2 linked regions of the Mesorhizobium shangrilense genome follow. The protein of the gene in region 1 interacts with the protein of each later gene in a pairwise test. Links are inferred from orthologs where the notes say so. Each region holds a gene or a part of one and is shown in the gene's direction. Other genes may lie near its edges.

Region 1 (7,773 bases):
GTAAGCATGTGGCCGTACTGATGGGCGGATTCTCGTCGGAGCGGCCAGTCTCCCTCTCTTCCGGAGGCGCTTGCGCCGATGCGCTCGAAGCTGAGGGGTATAGGGTCACAAGGATCGATGTCGATCGCGATGTTGCTGCTGTGCTCGATAGGCTCCGGCCGGACGTTGCCTTCAATGCGCTGCATGGGCCGTTCGGCGAGGATGGCACGATCCAGGGCATTCTCGAGTATCTCGCGATCCCGTACACCCATTCCGGCGTGCTGGCTTCGGCGCTTGCTATGAACAAGGAAAAGGCCAAGTGCGTCGTCAAGGCGGTCGGCGTTCCGGTCGCCCAGTCGCGGATCATGGATCGTCGCAAGATCGTCGGCGATCATCCGATGAAGCCTCCCTATGTGGTGAAGCCCGTCAATGAGGGGTCGAGCTTTGGCGTCGTCATCGTCAAGGAGGGGCAGTCGCATGCGCCGCAGATCATTGCGTCGGACGATTGGCGCTACGGCGACGAAGTCATGGTCGAGCGCTACATCTACGGGCGTGAACTGACCTGCACGGTGATGGGCGACGTCGCGCTTGGCGTCTGCGAGATCATTCCGGTCGGTCACAATTTCTACGATTACGACTCGAAGTATGTGCCTGGAGGCTCAAATCATGAGGTTCCGGCGAAAATTTCACCGAATATTTACCAAAAAATACAGACACTGGCGCTGAAGGCTCACCAAGCAATCGGCTGTCGCGGCGTTTCCAGGTCTGATTTCCGTTACGACGACCGTCATTCGGAAAACGGGGAAGTTGTCTGGCTGGAGATCAACACCCAGCCGGGCATGACGCCCACCTCCTTGGTGCCCGAGATCGCCGCTGAAGCAGGTCACACGTTCGGCGAGCTCCTGAGTTGGATGGTGGAGGACGCCTCGTGTTTGCGTTGAGGACGGGACAGGATGACAGGGCCGGTGCGCGCTTCGCGGGCGTCGGGCCGGTTGCTGCGCTGCGTGAGCGCATGGTCCTGCCCAAGTGGCTGCGGCGGCCGGCGCGCCTCCTCAAGAGGCTGAATGACGGCGAGATCGCGCCGCCGCCCTATGCGGCGACGATGCTGACGGTCGGCTTCTTCGCGATCACCGGTGTTTATGGCGCCTATGTTGGCGGACGCATGCCGGACTACGCGCAGGCCGTTACGGCCCGCACCGGCTTCGCCGTCGACGAGGTGCGTGTGATCGGACATCAGCATACCTCCGAGATCGATATTCTCGACCAGCTCGGCCTGGATGGCTGGACCTCGCTGATCGGCTTCAATGCCGAGACGGCGCGCGAGCGTGTGGCGTCGCTGCCCTGGGTCGAGGTGGCTTCGGTGCGGAAGGTCTATCCGGACGAGATCGAAGTGCAGATCAAGGAGCGCGAGCCCTTCGCGATCTGGCAGCGCGGCAGCGAACTCTCGGTGATCGAGGAAAACGGACGGGTCATCGCGCCGTTCGCCGGCGGGGCTCTTTCCGGGCTGCCGCAGGTCATCGGTCTGGGCGCCGACCGCGATGCCGCGGGCTTCATCGCAAAGATGGCGAAGCACCCCGAGGTCGCCTCGCGGGTGCGGGCCTATGTGCGCGTCGCCGAGCGCCGGTGGGACCTGAAGCTGAACAACGGCATGACCGTGAAGCTGCCCGAGTACGGCGAGGAAGAGGCGATCGTAAGCCTGATCGCCTTCGACAAGCAGGGCGGGTTGCTGTCACGCGACGTTTCCGCGGTCGACATGCGCATCCCCGACCGCCTGGTGCTGCAGCTTACGCCTGACGCAATGGAGCGCCGTACGGCGGAACTGGATGCGCAGGCAAAGGCGCGCAAGAAGGCGGGGAAAAGGACATGAACTGGCTCGGTGGGCAATCGGCTGACCAGTCGCTTCGATCGGGCATTGTCACCGTTCTCGACGTGGGGTCGAGCAAGGTGTGCTGCATGATCGCCAAGCTCAAGCCGCGCGAGGGCAGCAACCTGCTGAAGCGGCGTACGCATCAGATCCAGGTGATCGGCATCGGGCACCAGAAGTCGCAAGGCGTGAAGTCGGGCGTCGTCGTCGACCTGAATCGCGCCGAGCAGGCGATCCGCCTAGCGGTCGATGCAGCGGAACGCATGGCGGGGCTGACGGTCGACTCGCTGTTCGTCAATCTGAGTGCAGGGCGGCTGAAGAGCGAGGTTTTTTCCGCGACCATCAATCTGGGCGGCCATGAGGTCGAGGCGGCGGACGTGAAGCGCGTGCTGGCCGCAGGCGCCAAGCAGGCGCTCAAGGTGCAGCGCCAGGTCGTGCATTCGCTGCCGGTCGCCTTCTCGCTCGACGGCGAACGCGGCGTGCGCGATCCCCGCGGCATGATCGGCGACACGCTTGGCGTCGACATGCATGTTCTGACGGGCGATGCTGCCCCGCTGCGCAACCTGGAGCTTTGCGTCAATCGCGCGCATCTCTCGGTCGAGCGCATGGTGGCGACGCCTTACGCCAGTGGCCTTTCCGCATTGGTCGACGACGAACTCGAGATGGGCGCCGCCTGCGTCGACATGGGCGGCGGCACGACGACGATCTCCATCTTTGCAGACGGCAAGTTCGCGCATTGCGATTCGATCCCGATCGGCGGCAACCACGTGACGCTCGATCTCGCAAAGGGTCTGTCCACGCGGCTCGAAGACGCCGAGCGGCTGAAGGTCATGCACGGATCGGCGCTGCCGAGCGGCGCCGACGACCGTGACGTCGTTTCGGTGCAGCCGATCGGCGACGACAGCGATATGGCGATGCAGGTTCCGCGCGCGGCGATGACGCGCATCATCCGCGCCCGCGTCGAAGAGACGCTGGAGATCCTGCGCGACCGACTCAACGCTTCCGGGTACGGCAACGCCGTCGGCAAGCGAGTGATTCTGACTGGCGGCGCCAGCCAACTCGGCGGACTTCCCGAGGCGGCGCGGCGGGTGCTGGGACGCAACGTACGCATCGGACGACCGCTCGGCGTTGCCGGCCTGCCGGAAGCGGCAAAGGGCCCGGCCTTCGCGACGGCGGTCGGCCTGCTGATCTATCCGCAGGCAGCCGGCTTTGAAGGGCGGCAGCCGAAGGCAGGCCCGCTGCTGCGGGCGACAGGCACCAATGGCAGGCTCTACCGGGTCGGCCAGTGGTTCAGGGACAGTTTTTAGTCGGGCGGGGACAGCCCCATAGGCAGCCGCAGCGGCGAGCGGCGAAAGGCGAAGGAAACGACAGATGACCATCAATCTCAAGAAACCCGATATTACCGAACTGAAGCCTCGGATTACCGTATTCGGTGTCGGCGGCGGCGGCGGCAACGCGGTGAACAACATGATCACCGCCGGCCTGCGCGGTGTCGATTTCGTGGTCGCGAACACTGACGCGCAGGCGCTGACCATGTCGAAGGCCGAGCGCCTGATCCAGCTCGGCGCGCATGTGACCGAGGGCCTGGGGGCGGGCTCGCAGCCGGAAGTGGGGCGCGCGGCTGCCGAGGAATGCATCGATGAGATCATCGACCATCTGTCGAACACCCACATGTGCTTCGTCACGGCCGGCATGGGCGGCGGCACCGGCACGGGCGCAGCCCCGGTGGTTGCCCGCGCGGCTCGCGAAAAGGGCATCCTCACCGTCGGCGTGGTGACCAAGCCGTTCCACTTCGAAGGCCAGCGCCGCATGAAGACGGCCGACTTCGGCATCGAGGAACTGCAGAAGAGCGTCGACACGCTGATCGTCATTCCGAACCAGAACCTGTTCCGGATCGCCAATGACAAGACCACCTTTGCCGACGCCTTCGCGATGGCGGACCAGGTTCTCTACTCCGGCGTCGCCTGCATCACCGACCTGATGGTCAAGGAAGGCCTGATCAACCTCGACTTCGCCGACGTGCGCTCGGTGATGCGCGAGATGGGCAAGGCGATGATGGGCACCGGCGAAGCGTCCGGCGAGGGCCGCGCCATGGCGGCCGCCGAGGCAGCGATCGCCAATCCGCTGCTCGACGAGAGCTCGATGAAGGGCGCCAAGGGCCTGCTGATCTCGATCACCGGGGGTCGCGACCTGACCCTGTTCGAGGTCGACGAAGCCGCGACCCGCATCCGCGAGGAAGTTGATCCCGAAGCCAACATCATCCTCGGCGCGACTTTCGACGAGGGCCTCGAGGGCGTCATCCGCGTGTCGGTGGTGGCCACGGGCATCGACAAGACGGCGGCGGAGATCGCTGCTGCGCCGATTTCGGTGCGCCAGCCGATGAAGCCGGTCCAGCAGCGTCCGGTCGATCCCCGCCAGCAGCCGCAGGTCGCGGAAGCGCGCGTCGAGACGCGTGCGGCGGATCCGATCGCCGACGTCATCCGCAGCGCGGACATGGGAGGGGATACCATCCAGACGCGCCCTTTAGCCGTGGCTCCGGCGGATGATTTCCGCCCGCAGAGCAAGCTTTTCCAGGCGCCTCCGGCCGCCCCGCTGCCCGTTCAGCAGGTAGCGCCGCAGCCGCAGCCCGCGGTCGTTCGCGAGATGGCGCAGCCGGCGGCGGTCCAGCAGACGCGGATGCCGCGCGTCGAGGACTTTCCTCCGGTGGTGAAGGCCGAGCTCGAGGCGAAGGCACGCCCGCAGGCGCCTGAGGACCGCGGTCCGATGGGGCTTCTGAAGCGCCTGACCAACGGCCTGGCGCGCAAGGAAGAAGAGCCTGCGCGGCTGCAGCCGGCCGCCCAGCCGCGCGAGCCGAAGCTGCGCCAGCCCGCGCCCGAGGCGCGCCGCCTGGCCAGCCAGGACCCGCAACTCTATGCACCGCGACGCGGACAGCTGGACGATCACGGCCGGCTCAACCCGCAACCGCGCACGGACCATGACGACGACCAGCTGGAGATTCCCGCGTTCCTTCGCCGGCAAGCCAACTGACGTCTCACTGGGGCTCAGGCAGCGTTTCGGGGTGGGCACCACGGTGCCCACCCCGATTCGTTAAAGATACGTTACTCCAATGGTTTACCTGTGCATCTGAATGTGCAGTGGCCGTTACACGGAGTAAGAAACAGTGATTTGGAGTCTTTCCCGCCGGAGACTATGTTCCGTGCCGAAACAAGCGGCGTTGCAGACGGCCTGTCGGCTGCACGCCCTGCAAGAAAGTCCGCAGCCAAGGGGCTGGCGAAGCGGGCGTCTCGATCGGACGGGCCATGGGGTTTGGTTTGCAAGAATATCAAACGAGCTTGGCGGCGCGCGCCACGCTGTCAGGAATAGGCGTCCATAGCGGGAAGCCGGTGACGGTGCACTTCCATCCCGCGGACGCGGATAGCGGCGTGATTTTCCAGGTGACGGGCGCTGACGGCTCCGTTCGCGAATTGCGCGCGCTGCATTCGGAGGTCGGCTCCACCGATCTGTGCACGGTGCTCGGTGATCCCGGTGGTCCGCATGTCGCGACCGTCGAACATCTGATGGCGGCGCTGTTCGGCCTCGGCATCGACAATGTGCTGATCGAACTGGACGGCGGCGAAGTGCCGATTCTCGATGGAAGCGCCGCGCCGTTCGTCGAGGCGTTCGAGCAGGCCGGTATCGAAGAGCTTTCCGTCAAGCGCCGCTATCTGCGCATCATCAAGCCGATTCGCGTCGAGAACGGGCCTTCATGGGCGGAGTTCCGGCCCTACAACGGCACGCGATTCGAGGTTGAGATCGATTTCTCAAGCCCGGCCATCGGCCGCCAGATCTTTGCCGGAGACTTGTCCGCCAGCATGTTCAGGCGCGATATCGCGCGGGCCCGCACCTTCGGCTTCATGAAGGATGTCGAGCGCCTGTGGGCGGCCGGCTATGCGCTCGGCTCCTCGCTGGAGAATTCCGTGGTCATCGGCGACGACAACCGCGTCATCAACATGGGCGGACTTCGCTACGACAACGAGTTTGCGCGCCACAAGGTGCTCGACGCGATGGGCGATCTGGCGCTTGCGGGAGCGCGTTTCATCGGCTGTTTCAGGTCCTATCGCGGCGGCCACAAGCTGAACGCGACGGCGCTGCGCCGCCTGCTGGCCGATCCTACGGCCTTCGAGATCGTCGAGACGTCGCGCCGCCAGCGCGGACGCGCCGTCGAAATGATGGCGGTGAACAGCCCGGCCTACGCTCCCTGGACGCTCTGACGGTTGCGCGACGTCCGTTCTCGTTGCATTAAGCATTTTTTGGCGCGTGTTGCGGGAAGGTGACGCCGGATTGCGTCGCGCGCCACAAAAATGCGCCATTGCAAGAGCATGGCGTTGCCCGGTGGGGGCGGTTGTGTTTTATGGCGCGATGCTCGAAGCAGCGACGCCGAAGGGGCGGACTTCAGTATGCATGTGATAACAGGTGCAAGGTCGAAAGCTCGCGCTCTGACCGCGGTGCTTGCACTGGCGGCGCCGCTGGCGCTGTCGGCCTGCCAGTCGAGCGACGACATCGATCTGGCGACCTATGTCGAACAGACCGATCCTGCGGACCAGCTCTACAATGAAGGCCTCGCCAACCTGAATGCCGGGCGTCTCAAGGAGGCGGGCCGCAAGTTTGCAGCCATCGACCGACAGCATCCGTATTCGGAGTATGCGCGCAAGGCGATGGTGATGAGCGCATTCACCAACTATCGCGAGGGCAACTACGAGGAAGCGATCAACTCCGGGAAGCGCTACGTGCAGCTTTATCCGTCGAGTGAAGACGCCGCCTATGCCCAGTACATCGTGGGCCTGTCCTACTTCCGCCAGATCCGCGACGTGACACAGGACCAGAAGGAATCGCGCCGCGCCATCGAGGCGATGGACGAGGTGGTGCAGCGCTGGCCCGACTCCGAATATGTGGATGACGCCCAGTCGAAGATTCGCTTTGCCCGCGACCAGCTCGCCGGCAAGGAGATGCAGATCGGCCGCTATTATCTCGAGCGGCGGGAATACATCGCCTCGATCAAGCGCTTCCGCTACGTCGTGGAGAACTATTCCAACACCCGCCACGTGGAAGAGGCGCTGGCGCGCCTGACCGAGGCCTACTACGCGATGGGTCTGGCCCAGGAAGCGCAGGCGGCGGCGGCAGTGCTCGGGCAGAACTTCCCGGACAGCCAGTGGTACAAGGACTCCTACAAGCTGCTGCAATCCGGCGGGCTGGAGCCGCGCCAGAGCGCGGGCTCGTGGCTGTCCAATGCCAGCAAGCTGATCATAGGCGGCTGACGATCCCTAAATGCTGTCACAGCTCTCGATCCGCGACATCGTTCTGATCGAGCGGCTCGATATCGAGTTCGCGTCCGGCCTGTCGGTGCTTACCGGCGAGACGGGCGCCGGAAAATCCATCCTTCTCGACGCGCTGTCACTGGCGCTGGGCGCCCGGGGCGATGCGTCCCTGGTGCGCCACGGCGCCAACCAGGGGCAGGTGACCGCCGCGTTCGACGTGCCGCGCAATCATCCGGCGCGCGCCATCCTGGCCGACAATGCGATCGACGACGACGGCGACATCCTGCTGCGCCGCGTGCAGACCGCGGACGGCCGAACCCGCGTCTTCGTCAACGACCAGCCGGCGAGCGTCTCGCTGATGCGCGACATCGGGCGCGCGCTGGTCGAGATCCACGGCCAGCACGACGACCGCGCGCTGGTCGACGCCTCCGCGCACCGCGAACTGCTCGACGCTTTCGGCGGCCACCTCGGCGCTGCCCGCGAGGTTGCCCAGGCCTGGCGTCTGTGGCGGGAGGCGGAGCAGCAACTGTCGCGGCACCGCGCCAAGGTGGAAGCGGCGGCGCGCGAGGCCGATTACCTGCGGGCCTCCGTAGACGAACTGTCCAAGCTCGATCCGCAACCGGGCGAGGAAACCGA
Region 2 (6,344 bases), 1.2 Mb from region 1 along the record:
CGGCCGTGGTTCAGCATCTGCAGACACTGGAGGCCAGCGGCCTGATCCGCAGCGAGAAGGTCGGGCGCGTGCGCACCTGCCGCATCGAGCCCGACGGCCTGGCGCCGCTGTCCGACTGGATCGCCGAGCGAAAACAATTGGCGGAGCGTCGTCTGGACCGGCTGGGCCAGATCCTGGCGGAGCCGGAAAACCCCGAAATTCAGCACAAGCAAGAGGATGCAAGGAGATGAGCCAGACAAACGGCGATACCGCCGCACAGGATGCGGTGCACAGCACCTTCAGCATCGAACGCATTTACCCGGCATCTGCTTCGCGCGTCTTCTTCGCGCACTCCGACGAGGCGACCAAGCGACGCTGGTTCGCCGAGGGCGAGGGCTGGACGATCGACGAATACCGGCTCGACTTCCGGGTTGACGGGGTGGAGTTCTCGCGCTTCCGCTACCAGGACGGTCCCGAGATCACGCTGCACTCGGTGATCCAGGACATCGTGCCCGACCGACGAATCGTGATCGCCTACCGCATGACTCTCGCGGGCAAGCCGCTATCAGCCTCGCTGGGAACGATCGAACTGACGCCGACGGACGGCGGGACCTTGCTCAGATACACCGAGCAGGGCGCTTTTCTCGACGGGCCTGATTCGGCCAAGGGTCGCGAGGAAGGGTCGCGCTGGCTGCTCGAGGCGCTGGCGCGCGAACTTGAGGCATCGACATAGAAGCGGTCCCCGCCGGAGCCAGATTCAGGCGATGATGTCGGGGATGATCCGGTCCTCGAGGTTCTTCAGCTTGTCCTTCAGGGCTAGCTTCTTTTTCTTCATACGCTGGATTTGCAAGGGTTCGCAGCCGGTGGCGATCATCGCGTTGATAGCTGCGTCGAGATCGGCATGTTCCTGCTTGAGGCGCGCAAACTCGAGACGAATCTCGGCTTGTTCCTGTTCCGACATTCCGTTTTCCGTCTGCACATTTTTCGACGCCGGGGCGCCGCGCTTCGGTGGGACCGGTCTCGGGTTTCCACCGGCGAAGCCGCATAGCACATTTCACATTCTCGGGAAATGCTACTACCGGGCATTCGACATTGTCGGAACTTGATGCCACATTGTCATCGTACCGTCACAGGCCAGCCTGCGGTGGACGGCAGTGAGTGACGGTCCTCCGAGGAAACAAAGAAGGGAGAGCCTCATGTCTCTTGCGTCCCATCTTGAAGAGCTGCAGCGCAAGCACAGCGAAGTCGAGCGGGAAATTGACGAAGCGATGTTGCATCCATCCGTGGACGACCTCGACATCGTGACGTTGAAACGACGCAAGCTAGCTCTCAAGGACCAGATCGAAAGACTGAAAGTAGAGCAGCATACGACCCACTGACGCAGTTCATCACGACAGCTGTCAGTTGGTGCCAAGTCCGGCGCCCAGGGGCCGATAGCGTATCGCCGTCGGCTCAGTTTTTTGGAGCCACCCCTTCCCAGGGCCTGCCGGCCAGATGGGGCGTCGCTTCGACGGGCAAGTTTTCCGCCGTTTTCTCGTCAATCCAGATCGAAATGCGCGATCACCGGCACGTGGTCCGACGGCCGGTCCCAGCCGCGCGCGTCGCGCAGTATGTCGATGCGCTTGAGCATCGGTGCAAGATTGGCCGACGACCACACGTGATCGAGCCGGCGGCCGCGGTCGCTCGCCGCCCAGTCTTTGGCGCGGTAGCTCCACCAGGTATAGATCTTCTCGCTCGGCGGAATCTGGCGCCGCATCAGGTCGACCCAGCCGCCCGCCATGCGCATCGCCTCGAAATTCTCGGTCTCGACTGGCGTATGGCTGACCACGTTGAGCAGCTGCTTGTGCGACCAGACGTCGTTCTCGAGCGGGGCGATGTTGAGATCGCCGACGAGAATGGAGGCCGAATTCTGCCCGTGCTCGGCACGCACGGCGCGCATCTCCTCGACGAAATCGAGCTTATGCTTGAACTTCCAGTTGATTTCCGGCTCCGGTTCGTCGCCGCCGGCCGGCACGTAGAAATTGTGGATCAGCAGGCTCATGCCGCCTGCATCAACTTTTGTTGATATGTGGCGGCAATCGCCCATGTCGCAGAAAGCGCGCTTCTCGACGATCTCAAGCGGACGGCGGGCCACCGTAGCGACGCCGTGATAGCCCTTCTGGCCGTTGATCGCGACATGCTCGTAGCCGAGCTTGCGGAAGGCGGCGGACGGGAAATGATCGTCCGAGCACTTGGTTTCCTGCAGGCAGAGGACGTCAGGCTGATGCTCGGCGAGCAGACGCTCGACAAGCGGCATGCGCAGGCGAACGGAGTTGATGTTCCAGGTGGCGACGGAAAGCGGCATCCAGGATTTTCCGGAGTTTCGATGGCCCGGACCCTTGCCATCCGAACGCCGCCAAGACAAGCCGCAGGCCGTCATGACGCGTGCACGGCAATGGCCTCGGCGCGGATTAGCCCCCGGGAAAGACGCTATCCGCCCCGACTGCTGCGGCGATCGGCAGCATTCCGTCGAGGCTAAAAGACAAACTCTCGCCGCTTTCCTGCGTTTGAAACTCGCCAGGGACGGAAGTCCGTGTCCGGATGCGGGTGCGGGCGGCATTAGGGCGGGGCCCAGATGGTGGAATCGTTCTCTGACGGATATCTTCACCGTTTGGTAACCCAGATTAAATCAAGATGAAGCGAACGGGCGCCCGCCGCCGGCCGCCCCGTGCTCGCCTCATACGATGTACAGGATAAGCTCAAGCAACATGCGCGGATTGATTTCGACTCTCACCGGCCTTCTGCTGATCGGGTTTGCAGCGCCGGCCATGGCCCAGTCGGCCACCAAGATCGGTCAGCACAACGCCTGGGGCACTTACAGCTACAACGCCAATGGCGGTAAGGTCTGCTACGTGCTCACGGTACCCACGGACAAGAAGCCGACCAGCGTCGATCACGGCGACATCTTCTTCTTCGTCAGCCAAAAGCCCGGCCAGAACGTCACCTACGAGCCTCAGTTCATCGCCTCCTACAATTTCCAGGAGAATTCGAAGGTCTCGGTTTCGGTCGACGGCAAGAGCTTTTCGATGTTCACCCGCGGCAAATCGGCCTGGATGGAGAACGCCGCCCAGGAGCCAGCGCTGATCGCGGCGATGAAGGCAGGCGCCGACATGAAGATCGACGCAAAGTCGAGCCGCGGCACGCAAACGTCCTATGTCTTCTCGCTCAAGGGCATCTCGGCCGCGCTGACGTCGATTGCCAAGTGCAAATGACGCGGCGCAAGCTGCGCGTCTGACCGCTCACACGAACAACCCGGCGACCCGATCCGCCGCGAACAGCCAGACGGCCAGGACGGCGGTCTGGACGGCGACGATGACGTGAAGGAACGTCTGGAACGGCTCCTTGCGCGTCTTGTGACGAAGGACCTGCTGGGCCGTCACGGCCCCTACGCTGCCGCCGAGGATTGCCAGCCATAGCAGCGTCGATTCCCGGATGCGCCAGGCTCCGGCGCGCGCAAGGCGCTTGTCCCACCAGCACGTCGTGAAGGTGAGAGCGTTGATTCCTGCGAGCATCAGCACGATATAGACGGCATCCATACGCCCCTTTCGCACGAAATCTCTAAGGCAAGGCAAAGGTCCGCCGGCCCGCTGCCCGCGCCACGTGACGTCAGGGCTGCATCCGTGCTATTGGCCGCCCCACTCGAACCCGAACGAAAATAATGGCCCTTTCCCTCGACCTCACCGCCGAAAAGCCGCGCCCAAGCCCTGCTCCCCGCGCCGCGCAAGCAGAAAAGCCGTCGCTGATCGGCCTTTCGCGTCCCGAAATGGCGGAGGCGCTGATCGGCGCCGGCATCGTGCCGGAGCGGCAAGCGAAGATGCGCGTCCAGCAGCTCTGGCACTGGCTCTACGTGCGCGGCGTTTCCGACTTCGCCGAGATGTTCAACATCTCGAAGGACCTGCGCGCCACGCTGGCAAAGCATTTCACTATCGCACGGCCGGAGATCGTCGAGGAGCAGATCTCGAACGACGGCACCCGCAAGTGGCTGTTCCGCTTCCCGCCGCGCGGCGCCGGCAGGCCTGTCGAGATCGAGACCGTCTACATCCCCGAGGAAGGCCGCGGCACGCTCTGCATCTCCAGCCAGGTCGGCTGCACGCTGACCTGCTCGTTTTGCCACACCGGCACGCAGAAGCTGGTGCGCAACCTGACCGCTGAGGAGATCCTCGCGCAGCTGCTGACCGCGCGCGACCGCTTGGGCGATTTCCCCGACCGCGACACGCCGGACGGCGCCATCGTGCCAGCGGAAGGCCGAAAAGTGTCCAACATCGTCATGATGGGCATGGGTGAGCCGCTCTACAATTTCGAGGAGGTGAAGAAGGCGCTGCTGATCGCCTCCGACGGCGACGGGCTGTCTTTGTCCAAGCGGCGGATCACCCTGTCGACTTCCGGAGTGGTGCCGGAGATCGCGCGCACCGGCGAGGAGATCGGCGTCATGCTCGCGATTTCCCTGCACGCCACCAATGACGACCTGCGCGACCTTCTGGTGCCGATCAACAAGAAGTTTCCGCTGAAGGACCTGATCGCCGCCTGCCGCGGCTATCCGGGCCTATCGAACGCGCGCCGCATCACCTTCGAATATGTGATGCTGAAGGACGTCAACGACTCGCTCGACGACGCCAAGGCTCTGGTTCAGCTCCTGAAGGGCATCCCGGCCAAGATCAACCTGATCCCGTTCAACCCCTGGCCGGGCACCAACTACCAGTGCTCGGACTGGGAGACGATCGAGAAGTTCGCCGACTACATCAACAACGCCGGCTATGCCTCACCGATCCGCACGCCGCGCGGCCGCGACATCCTCGCCGCCTGCGGCCAGCTCAAGTCGGAATCCGAGCGGCTGAAGAAGCACGAGCGCCTCGCGCTCGAAGCCATGATGATCGCCGGCCACGGCGACTGATCGCAGCCGCCTGCCGGGCGGTCTCTCACATCCAACGGATGCACCTCGCCATAAGTGCTAGGGAGCTTCATTCTTCACGTCCCGCCAGACGGGTGCTATGGTCACGGCCGCTGCAGAAGCGCGCAGATGATCCCGCATGTCCGTACCCGCTCGATGGTGGAGAGACTATGCCACTGGTCTCGCAGTTGTTCTCCGCGAACCGTCGCCTGCAAGCCTGCCTCATCGACAATTCCGCGCATGTCCTGCACGGAAGTAAGGGCGAGCACGTCGAGCTGATCCAGGCAGCCCTGATCCGCCTTCGCTTTCTCGAGCCCGGAGATGGGCTCGCCGAGGCCGGAGAATACGGCACCCGTACCGCGGACGCCGTGCTGCGCTACAAGCAGATGTTTGACATCGTCAACCGGACCTACCAGAGGACGGCCGACGACATCGTCGGCCGCATGACGATCGCCTCGCTCGATGCCCACATGGCCGTTTTCGACTCCGTTCGCAACGTGCCGCCAGTCCCGCTCCACGAGTTTCCGGATCGCGTGCTCATTGGCCCGGTTTCAAGCAATCCCCGACAGATGGTTGCGTTCGCCACCACCGGTGCCGTCACCGCCGGCCTGCCGGTGCGCGGCGCCTTCACGCCGCCACTGTCCGAGTTGCCGGCGGACATGCAGGAGGTGGTCTGGCGGAGCAACCTCGCAAAGATCGAAGGCACGCCCTCGATGTATCCCTTCGTGTCCAATCATGAGGGCCCACTCGACAGCGACGAACTGTGCAGGAGGTTCGCGAAGTTCAACGGCGAAAGGGGGCTGATGCTCGAGCTCTACAATCGCATGCGGCCCTTCGCGATTTGGAGACTGATCAACACGATCCGCGGCGTGGTCTGGGGTGAGGGCTCACGCGGAATGTTCTGCCACCCGCACGACCATGCCAGGGCCTACGCCCACATGCAGGCGCTCTCCACGGGACCCACCCACCACCCCAATCCCAACCTGAGCGATATCACCAGAGCCTTCTCGGTGACCGACTCGCCATTCTGCAAGGATGCCTTGAACGTTCACGGGGAGCGCGATTCGTGGCGGGAGATCGTGTCAGGCGGCCCGGGTCTGCACATCTGCGTCACCAATGCGACAGGCCGCGCACTCTCCAACGAGAACTACCCCGCGAGCGACTTCCACATCGACGAGATCCAGCAGGGGCAGTTCTGCTCGAACGGCACCTGCATTCCGTTGATCAACGGCCAGACAATCGGCCATCTCAAGACGGTCGGCCCTTGGCTGGCCAAGAGGCCGGGCGAATGGCTGAGGAAGCACCTGCCCTGGTAGGCGCACCTGCATGCATGCAGCTTGGGGAACGGCCTATTTCGCCTGCGCGGTGAGGATCTTCAGCGCGAAGGCAGAAAACACGCCGGCGAACAGATAATCGACAATGCGCGTCACCCGCGGGC

The links. Proteins that work in one complex are often made in the same cells at the same time.
Region 2: the proteins of ftsZ (region 1) and rlmN interact in binary tests that used the Escherichia coli proteins (3 or more experiments, as listed by UniProt). The link is inferred for Mesorhizobium shangrilense from one-to-one orthologs.

What each region holds. Positions count from the first base shown.
Region 1 is NZ_JAQGPN010000001.1:2,388,259-2,396,031, forward strand. The notes cover bases 2,697-5,542. They hold ftsZ (cell division protein FtsZ), read left to right. Parts: upstream 2,697-3,214; coding sequence 3,215-4,870; downstream 4,871-5,542. Other genes in these bases: ftsA (cell division protein FtsA), read left to right, coding at 2,697-3,150; lpxC (UDP-3-O-acyl-N-acetylglucosamine deacetylase), read left to right, coding at 5,143-5,542. Outside these bases: PD284_RS11560 (D-alanine--D-alanine ligase), read left to right, coding at 1-920; PD284_RS11565 (cell division protein FtsQ/DivIB), read left to right, coding at 908-1,846; more of ftsA, read left to right, coding at 1,843-2,696; more of lpxC, read left to right, coding at 5,543-6,093; PD284_RS11585 (outer membrane protein assembly factor BamD), read left to right, coding at 6,280-7,137; DNA repair protein RecN, read left to right, coding at 7,148-7,773. UniProt on the Escherichia coli protein: Essential cell division protein that forms a contractile ring structure (Z ring) at the future cell division site. The regulation of the ring assembly controls the timing and the location of cell division.
Region 2 is NZ_JAQGPN010000001.1:1,195,801-1,202,144, reverse strand. The notes cover bases 2,922-5,792. They hold rlmN (dual-specificity RNA methyltransferase RlmN), read left to right. Parts: upstream 2,922-3,676; coding sequence 3,677-4,909; downstream 4,910-5,792. Other genes in these bases: PD284_RS05890 (hypothetical protein), read left to right, coding at 5,077-5,792; PD284_RS05900 (DUF1294 domain-containing protein), read right to left, coding at 3,258-3,554; PD284_RS05905 (invasion associated locus B family protein), read left to right, coding at 2,922-3,230. Also shown: PD284_RS05930 (ArsR/SmtB family transcription factor), read left to right, coding at 1-230; PD284_RS05925 (SRPBCC family protein), read left to right, coding at 227-712; PD284_RS05920 (YdcH family protein), read right to left, coding at 737-940; PD284_RS05915 (YdcH family protein), read left to right, coding at 1,176-1,358; PD284_RS05910 (exodeoxyribonuclease III), read right to left, coding at 1,517-2,323; more of PD284_RS05905, read left to right, coding at 2,727-2,921; more of PD284_RS05890, read left to right, coding at 5,793-6,222; PD284_RS05885 (LysE family translocator), read right to left, coding at 6,256-6,344.